DNA from 2 places in the Streptomyces sp. NBC_01474 genome. Region 2 is predicted to be linked to the other one. Evidence: riboswitches for the same ligand, from Rfam matches in the RefSeq annotation. Region 2 holds a riboswitch; the other holds the start of a gene.

The links. Region 2 has a riboswitch for ZMP and ZTP ahead of OG758_RS04955 (bifunctional 5,10-methylenetetrahydrofolate dehydrogenase/5,10-methenyltetrahydrofolate cyclohydrolase). Riboswitches for the same ligand answer to the same signal wherever they lie in the genome.
Region 1: it holds a riboswitch for ZMP and ZTP, as region 2 does, so the genes downstream of both, OG758_RS21765 (glycine hydroxymethyltransferase) here and OG758_RS04955 (bifunctional 5,10-methylenetetrahydrofolate dehydrogenase/5,10-methenyltetrahydrofolate cyclohydrolase) in region 2, are expected to answer to the same signal.

Annotation. Positions count from the first base shown of each region.
Region 1 is NZ_CP109449.1:4,763,304-4,767,517, forward strand. It holds gene OG758_RS21760 (hypothetical protein) at 1-492, shown strand, start outside; gene OG758_RS21765 (glycine hydroxymethyltransferase) at 573-2,021, opposite strand; ZMP/ZTP riboswitch at 2,083-2,169, opposite strand; gene rocD (ornithine--oxo-acid transaminase) at 2,287-3,513, shown strand; gene OG758_RS21775 (hypothetical protein) at 3,673-4,214, shown strand, end outside.
Region 2 is NZ_CP109449.1:1,011,284-1,015,497, reverse strand. It holds gene yczR (MocR-like transcription factor YczR) at 1-496, shown strand, start outside; gene OG758_RS04960 (hypothetical protein) at 521-1,099, shown strand; gene OG758_RS04955 (bifunctional 5,10-methylenetetrahydrofolate dehydrogenase/5,10-methenyltetrahydrofolate cyclohydrolase) at 1,047-1,925, opposite strand; ZMP/ZTP riboswitch at 1,948-2,038, opposite strand; partial or broken gene OG758_RS04950 (MmyB family transcriptional regulator) at 2,025-2,255, opposite strand; gene OG758_RS04945 (NAD(P)H-dependent oxidoreductase) at 2,265-2,720, shown strand; gene OG758_RS04940 (DUF1731 domain-containing protein) at 2,808-3,785, shown strand; gene OG758_RS04935 (SDR family NAD(P)-dependent oxidoreductase) at 3,819-4,214, opposite strand, start outside.

The DNA of each region.
Region 1 (4,214 bases), 3.8 Mb from region 2:
TGGCTGGTGCACGACGTGCTGCCGTGGCGGGTCGACCGGGTCTATCCGGACTCGCCGGGCACGAAGGACGTCTGGATACACACAGCGACGCACGTGCCGGACTCCTACAACGGGTACTGGCACAAGGCGCGCAAGCCGGCGGAGCTGCGCGCGCTGCTGAAGGACCTCGGAGTCATGGGCGCGCGGTCCGAAAAGGGCGGGAGTCCGATCTTCCCGGTGCCCTGGCAGTCGCCGGACCGGTCCAAGGAAGCCCTCGGTGGAGCTCCAGCTCCGGCAGCCGACGGTCGCGATGCCGGGCCTTCCGAAGGCGCTCGGGCCTCGGCAGTCGGGTCTCACGGCGGGGTGGACTGGTGGTGGGCGATACCGGGTCTGGTGGCGGGTGCCGCGCTGGCTCTGGTGCTGCGGCCCTTGGCCGACAGGCTGCCGGGTCGTCACGCATCGGGCGGGACCCCGCCCGATGCGGGACCACGGCAGCAGCTGATCGATTCCTGAGGGTCGCTCTCCAGCTCTCACGGCTGGGGGAGCGCACTGACCGGCCCGTCGGTGCGGCCGGTGACGGGCCGGTCAAGCGATCAGGTGAGGTCGATCTCCGGGTAGAGCGGGAAGCCGCTCAGCAGGTCGGACGCTCGCGCGGAGACCTCGTCGGAGATCTTCTCGTCCAGGACGTGCTGCGCCTTGGAGGGCGCGCCCTTGCTGGTGGTGCCCGCTTCGGCGGCGGTGAGCACGCGGTCGATGAGGCCGGCGACCTCGTCCATCTCCGCGGTGCCCAGGCCACGGGTGGTCAGGGCAGGGGTGCCGATACGAATGCCGGACGTGTACCAGGCGCCGTTCGGGTCGGAGGGGATGGAGTTGCGGTTGGTGACGATGCCGGAGTCGAGGAGCGCGTTCTCGGCCTGGCGGCCGGTGAGCTCGTAGGAGGTGGCGACATCGATCAGGTTGAGGTGGTTGTCCGTGCCGCCCGTGACGAGGGTGGCGCCACGGCGGGTCAGGCCCTCGGCGAGGGCACGGGCGTTGTCGACGACGGACTGGGCGTAGTCGCGGAACTCGGGACGGCGGGCCTCTGCCAGGGCGACGGCCTTGGCGGCCATGACGTGCGGCAGCGGACCGCCGAGGACCATCGGGCAGCCGCGGTCGACCTGGTCGGCGAGCGAGTCGTCGCAGAGCACCATGCCGCCGCGCGGGCCGCGCAGCGACTTGTGCGTCGTGGTGGTGACGATCTGGGCGTGCGGCACCGGGTCGAAGTCGCCGGTGAGGACCTTGCCGGCGACCAGGCCCGCGAAGTGCGCCATGTCGACCATGAGGGTCGCCCCGACCTCGTCGGCGATCTCGCGCATGATGCGGAAGTTCACCAGGCGGGGGTACGCGGAGTAGCCGGCCACGATGATCAGCGGCTTGAAGTCGCGGGCCATGGCGCGCAGGGCTTCGTAGTCGACGAGGCCGGTCTGCGGATCGGTGCCGTAGCTGCGCTGGTCGAACATCTTGCCGGAGATGTTCGGGCGGAAGCCGTGGGTGAGGTGGCCGCCGGCGTCCAGGGACATGCCGAGCATGCGCTGGTTGCCGAAGGCCTGACGGAGCTCGGCCCAGTCGGCGTCGGAGAGGTCGTTCACGTTGCGGACGCCGGCCAGCTCCAGGGCGGGTGCCTCGACGCGCTGGGCGAGGACGGCCCAGAAGGCGACGAGGTTGGCGTCGATACCGGAGTGCGGCTGTACATAGGCGTGGCGGGCGCCGAAGAGCTCGCGGGCGTGTTCGGCGGCGAGGGCCTCGACGGTGTCGACGTTGCGGCAGCCGGCGTAGAAGCGGCGGCCGACGGTGCCCTCGGCGTACTTGTCGCTGAACCAGTTACCCATCGCGAGGAGGGTGGCCGGGGACGCGTAGTTCTCGCTGGCGATCAGCTTGAGCATCTCGCGCTGGTCGGCGATCTCCTGGCCGATGGCGTCGGCCACGCGGGGCTCGACAGCCCGGATCACGTCGAGGGCGCTGCGGAACGCTACGGATTCGGTGGAGAGGGTGGGCTCTGACATGACTGACCTCCGGACGGATGGGACCTCCCCTGCTCGAGCGAGGTCGAGAGCAGGAGGTTCACGGGTCGGCCCAGGCGCACGGCACACAGTTCACAGGCCGCTCCCCGATGGTCGGTCCCATCCCAGCGCGCCAGTCACGGCCCTGCGGGCCACACTACCGGGCGCGCCGCAGGACGAGGTTTCCAGGTCCACGATGCGAGCGACGATAGGAAGAGGCCACAAGCCCACGTCTTCGCGCCATCAGAGCTGTAAGAACGGAGATCCCGTGACTGCTGTGACTCCTCCGAATGCCGCAACGGAAGCCTTCATCACCGCGTCCGAAGCGCACAGTGCGCACAACTACCATCCGCTGCCCGTCGTGGTCGCCACGGCGGAGGGCGCGTGGATGACGGATGTCGAAGGGCGCCGGTACCTCGACATGCTCGCAGGCTACTCAGCGCTCAACTTCGGCCATGGGAACCAGCGGCTCATCGAGGCCGCCAAGGCGCAGCTGGAGCGGGTGACGCTGACGTCCCGCGCCTTTTATCACGATCGGTTCTCCGCATTCTGCACCCAGCTCGCGGAGCTGTGCGGCATGGACATGGTGCTGCCGATGAACACAGGGGCGGAGGCGGTCGAGACCGCCGTAAAGACGGCGAGGAAGTGGGGGTACCAGGTCAAGGGGGTGCTCGACGGCAGAGCGAAGATCGTCGTGGCGGGCAACAACTTCCACGGACGCACCACGACGATCGTCAGCTTCTCCACGGACCATGAGGCGCGCGCGGACTTCGGTCCTTACACGCCGGGGTTCGAGATCGTGCCGTACGGCGATCTGACGGCGCTGCGCGGCGCTGTCACCGAGAACACCGTCGCGGTGCTGCTCGAACCGATCCAGGGCGAGGCCGGTGTCCTCGTACCGCCGGCCGGATATCTTCCGGCGGTAAGGGAGTTGACCCGCGAGCGGAACGTGCTGTTCATCGCGGACGAGATCCAGTCGGGGCTCGGGCGGACGGGGCGGACGTTCGCCTGTGAGCACGAGGGCGTGGTGCCTGACATGTACGTGCTGGGCAAGGCGCTCGGCGGTGGGGTCGTGCCGGTGTCGGCGGTGGTGTCCAGCCGCGAGGTGCTCGGGGTGTTCAAGCCGGGCGAGCACGGATCGACGTTCGGCGGGAATCCGCTGGCGTGTGCGGTGGCGCTCGAGGTCATCGCGATGCTGCGCACCGGGGAGTTCCAGCAGCGGGCGGCCGAGCTGGGCGAGCATCTCCACGCGGAGCTCGGGCTGCTGACGGGCACGGGCAAGGTGACGCAGGTGCGGGGACGCGGGCTGTGGGCGGGGGTCGACATCGATCCGTCGTACGGGACGGGAAGAGAGATCTCGGAGAAGTTGATGGCCAAGGGCGTCCTGGTCAAGGACACCCACGGCAGCACGATCAGGATCGCTCCCCCTCTGATGATCAGTAAGGAGGACCTGGACTGGGGGCTCGACCAGCTCCGGGCGGTCCTGGCGGTCTGACGGCGGTGCGCCTCCGGCGCACGGGCGGCCGACTCGTGGTCCGGCCACTCACGGGAGCACCACCGGACGGGGAGCCGCTCACGGAGCCACCGGAGCAGGAATCGCTCACGGGCCGGTCGGCGTAGGCACACCCTCTACAGTCGCTTTGTGCTTCTTGGAATGCTTTGCGCGCTCGGGGCGGCGGCCTGTTTCGGTACGGCTTCCGTGTTGCAGGCGATGGCCGCGCGGGCCGCGGAGCCGGGGTCGGGGTCCGGTGTCGACGCCGCGCTGTTGCTGCGGGCGCTGCAGCAGTGGCGTTATGTCGCCGGGCTGGGGCTCGACCTGCTCGGGTTCGTGTTGCAGGTCGTGGCGCTGCGATCCATTCCGATCTACGCCGTCGGGGCCGCGCTCGCCGCGAGCCTGGCGGTGACGGCGGTGGTCTCCACGCGGCTGCTGGACGTACGGCTGAGCGGCGTCGAGTGGGGCGCTGTCGGGGTGGTGGTGGCGGGGCTCGCGATGTTGGGGCTGGCGTCGGGGGCGGAGGGAGCGCAGGCCGGCTCGGACGCGCTGCGGTACGCGATGCTGGGGACGGCGCTCGGGGTGCTGTTGATCGGGGCGGTGGCCGGGCGGCTGCCGGGGCGGGGCCGGGCGCTCGCGCTGGGGCTCGGCTCGGGTTTCGGGTTCGGGGTGGTGGAGGTGTCGGTACGGCTCATCGACGACGT
Region 2 (4,214 bases):
CTGGGGCGGCCTGCGCATCGGCTGGCTGCGCGCGCCCGCACGGCTAGTCACCGAACTCGCGGGCCAGCGCGTGGCCACCGACATGGGCGGATCGGTCGTCGACCAACTCCTGGCACTCGCCCTCCTGGACCGAGCCGACGGGATTCTGCTGCCCCGACTCGAGCAACTACGGTTGCAGCGCGCCGCGTTGGTCGCCGCACTGACGGAACACATGCCGCAATGGTCCTGGCAACTGCCGCCCGGTGGCTTGTCGTTGTGGGTCGACCTGGGTGAACCGGTGGCCTCCGCGCTGTCCGAACGAGCCCTCGACAACGGCGTCCGGATCGAGAGCGGCGCCTGCTTCGCCACCGACCCCGGCATCTTCGAGCAGCGGATGCGCATCCCGTACACGACCCCGGCGGACACCCTGCGCGAAGCCGTCCACCGCATGGCGACCGCGCTCGCCGCCGGCCTTCCTGCGGCGTGCGCCGCGCGACGGCCGCACTGGGTCGCCTGAGCATCGGAGGGCGAGGGAGATCGCGTGATGGTGTACGGAGGCGAGCGTCCTGGGACCGGTCCGCTCTTTCGCCTCGCAGGGCGTGGGTCCCACTACCCGGGCCGCCCCGTCGAGGATCTGTGGATCGCCCTCGACAGAGATGCGGGCGGCGGCTGGTGGTTCGACGGGTACTTCTTCGGGCGCCTGCCACTGGGTCAAGGCGCGCCGCGGGCCGCCGAGTTCGCCCGGTGGCTCCTCGCGGCGCCGCCTACGGGCCCGTACGAGTGGGAGTTCACGCTGATCGACCGTGAACCGCAGGCCGGATCCCCGTGGATCGCCGCCGGCACGCTGCTGACCGTCGAGTTCCTCCTGGGGCGCGAGGAAGCCGACGGTCCCGAGTATCTCCAGATGCTGCCGTCGGGGGAGACGGCCGTGCGGCACCTCGGCTTCGAGGTGTGCGCACCGCTGGAGTGCGAGCCGCTGCCGCGCACCGCCCTCGAGGTGGCGGCCGCCGGACTCCTCGACGCCGCCACCGACCAGGGATCCCGGATGCTCGATCGGCGCGGTCCTGTCAGACGAGTGCGCGATCTAGGTCCGCGCCGAGCTGGTGGTACGCCGCGGTGACGGTCTGGGCCAGGAGGACGGCGATGGTCATGGGGCCCACCCCGCCGGGGACGGGAGTGATCAGGCGGGCCCGCTCGGCCGCGGTGTCGAAGTCGACGTCGCCGACGTTGCCCGCGTTGTAGCCCGCGTCGATGACGACCGCGCCGGGCTTGATGTCCTCGCCGCGGATGAGCCGGGGCCGTCCCACGGCCGCCACCACGATGTCCGCCTCCCTCACGTACGCGCTCAGGTCGGCCGTGCGGGAGTGGCAGTACGTCACCGTGGCGTCCCGGGCGAGCAGAAGCATCCCGGCCGGCTTGCCGAGGATCGCGCTCCGGCCCACGACGACGGCATGCCGCCCCGCGACATCGACGTCGTACTCGTCGAGGAGCCGCATGATTCCGCCCGGTGTGCAGGAGACGAATCCGGGCAGCCCGAAGGCCATCGCGCCGAACGAGGTCATGGTGACGCCGTCGACGTCCTTCTCCGGTGCGATGGCCTCGAACGCCGCGCGTTCGTCGATGTGCGGGCCCACGGGGTGCTGGAGCAGGATGCCGTGCACCGACGCGTCCTGCGACAGCTCGCGGAGGGCGGCGACCAGCTCCGCGGTCGTCGTTCCGGCGGGGAGCTGGACGCGCCGCGACTCGATGCCGGCCTTGGCGCAGCGGGCCTGCTTCATACGGACGTAGGTGACGGAGGCGGGATCCTCGCCCACCAGTACGGTCGCGAGGCAGGGCGCCGAGCCCGTACGCCTCACCAGCTCCGCCGCTCTGCCCGCGGACTCCTCGACGAGGCGCCGGGCCGTACCGGTGCCGTCCATGAGGTGGGCTGTCTGTGTCGGGGACATGGTCGCCTCCCAGGCGTCATTGACCATTCGCCCAGGCGCACGGCATACGTCGACCCTTTGGTCAGGCCGCTCCCCGGTGGTTCTCCACCTCAGCGCCAGTCACGGCCTGTCCGCCACTGTAACGGTTTCGGTCAGCCATGTGAGAGCCGTGGCCTCCGCGCTACCCTCCTCGGTGCTGAAGACGTGCACGACCGGGCCCGTCTCGCCGGGCGCGGCCGGTACGTGCAGTGTCTCGAAGTCCAGGGTGAGCAGCCCGGCCACCGGGCGCCTCAGGCGCGTGCGCCCCGCCGCGCGCATCACGACCTCGCCGCTGTCCCGGATACGCCTGAACTCCGCACTGTGAGCGGTGTCAAGGGATGGATCGACCGGGTCTTCACGAGCGGCTTCGCGTACGGCACCGCGGTCCCGCCGCCGTACGGCGAAAGCTCCCTGACGGGCAGGCTGGCGCTCGTGTCGGTGACCGTCGGCGCGCGCGAGTCGGCGATCTCCGATCGAGGCATCCACGGAAGTCTCGAGGACGTCCTGCACCCCATGCGGCACGGCCTGTTCTGGTTCACGGGCATGAACCCGCTGGAGCCGTTCGCGGTGTACAGCTCGAACGAGCTCCCAGACGACCGCTTCGTCAGGGCGCGGACGGAGTTCGCCCGACGGCTCGGCACTCTTCACGGCCACGCCGGTCCCCTTCCGGTCGCTCGCGGGCGGGGGCTACGACCACGACATGCGGCTCCTGCCTGGGGTGGAGACGCCGGGCACGAGGGGACTCGACTCGACCTGCACGTCAGCGACCGGGTCTGAGGGCCATCTTGCCCAGCTACCCCTCTCCCTATTTGAACGCGTTCAAATATCTGCGGTAAGGTGGTGCCGACACGATGAGGGGGCTCCATGAAGATCGTGACACCCGGCGGCACCGGACAGGTAGGGACGATCCTGAAGCGTGAACTGGCCGAAGCGGGACACGAAGTAGTGGTCCTCACGCGGCGGCCGGTGCGCGACGGGGAGACGCGCTGGGACGGCGAGACCCTGGGCCCTTGGGCCGACGTCGTCGACGGCAGCGACGTCGTGATCAACCTCGCCGGACGCGGCGTCAGTTGCCGTTACACCCCCGCCAACCTCCGGGCCATGATGGACTCGCGCGTGCGGTCCGCCGAGATCGTCGGCGAGGCCATCGCCGCCGCCGCGCGACCTCCGAGGGTATGGCTGCAGATGAGTACGGCGACCATCTACGCCCACGGCTTCGCCGCGCCGAACGACGAGGCGACCGGCCTGCTCGGCGGCTACGAGGCCGGCGTCCCGGGCTACTGGGGCTACAGCGTCGAGATCGCCAAGGCGTGGGAGCGGGCGCAGGAGCAGGCGGACACCCCGCACACCCGCAAGGTCGCCCTGCGCTCCGCGATGGTGATGAGCCCCGATCGCGGCGGCGTCTTCGACATCCTCCTTCGTCTGGCCAGGCTCGGCCTCGGCGGTCCGGTCGCGGGCGGCGGCCAGTACGTGTCCTGGATCTACGACCGTGACTTCGCCCGAGCGGTCCGGTTCCTGATCGAACGCGACGACCTGGACGGGCCCGTGAACCTCGCCGCCCCAGAGCCACTGCCGCAGCGTGACTTCATGCGTGCGCTTCGTACGGCATGGGGCGTTCCGGTGGGCCTGCCCGCGACGAAGTGGATGGCCGAACTCGGCGCGTTCGCACTCCGCTCGGACACCGAACTCCTTCTGAAGAGCCGCCGCGTAGTCCCGGGCCGGCTGCTCGACGCGGGCTTCTCCTTCGACCACGCCGCCTGGCCCGATGCCGCCGCCAACCTCGCGCGACGTGTACGCGGGGGACGTGACGTCACGCGGGACATGGCGGACGGGCTGGTGTGAGGCGGGGGCGCCTCCGTCGGGCGGCCTGCGTCGTCACCAGGGGAGCGGCCCCTCCGCGGCGACGTACGCGCCGGTCGGGCCGTCGGGTCCCAGCTGAGCCATGCGCACGATGATCTCGGCGCCCTCCTCGACGGTCTGGATGCCGGTGTGGGCGTTCAGGTCCGTCGCGGTGTAACCGGGCTCGACCGCGTTGATCCGCATGCCGGGGAACGCCTTCGCGTACTGCACGGTGATCATGTTCACCGCCGTCTTCGACGCCGGGTAGGCGACTCCGGGGTACGCGTGGGTCGGCGTACCCGCGTCGGTGACCCGGGCCAGCGAGGCCAGGCCGCTGCTCAGGTTGACCACGACCGGTGCGTCGGACTTCTGCAGCAGGGGCAGGAACGCGTGGGTGACACGTACGACGCCGAAGACGTTCGTCTCGAAGGT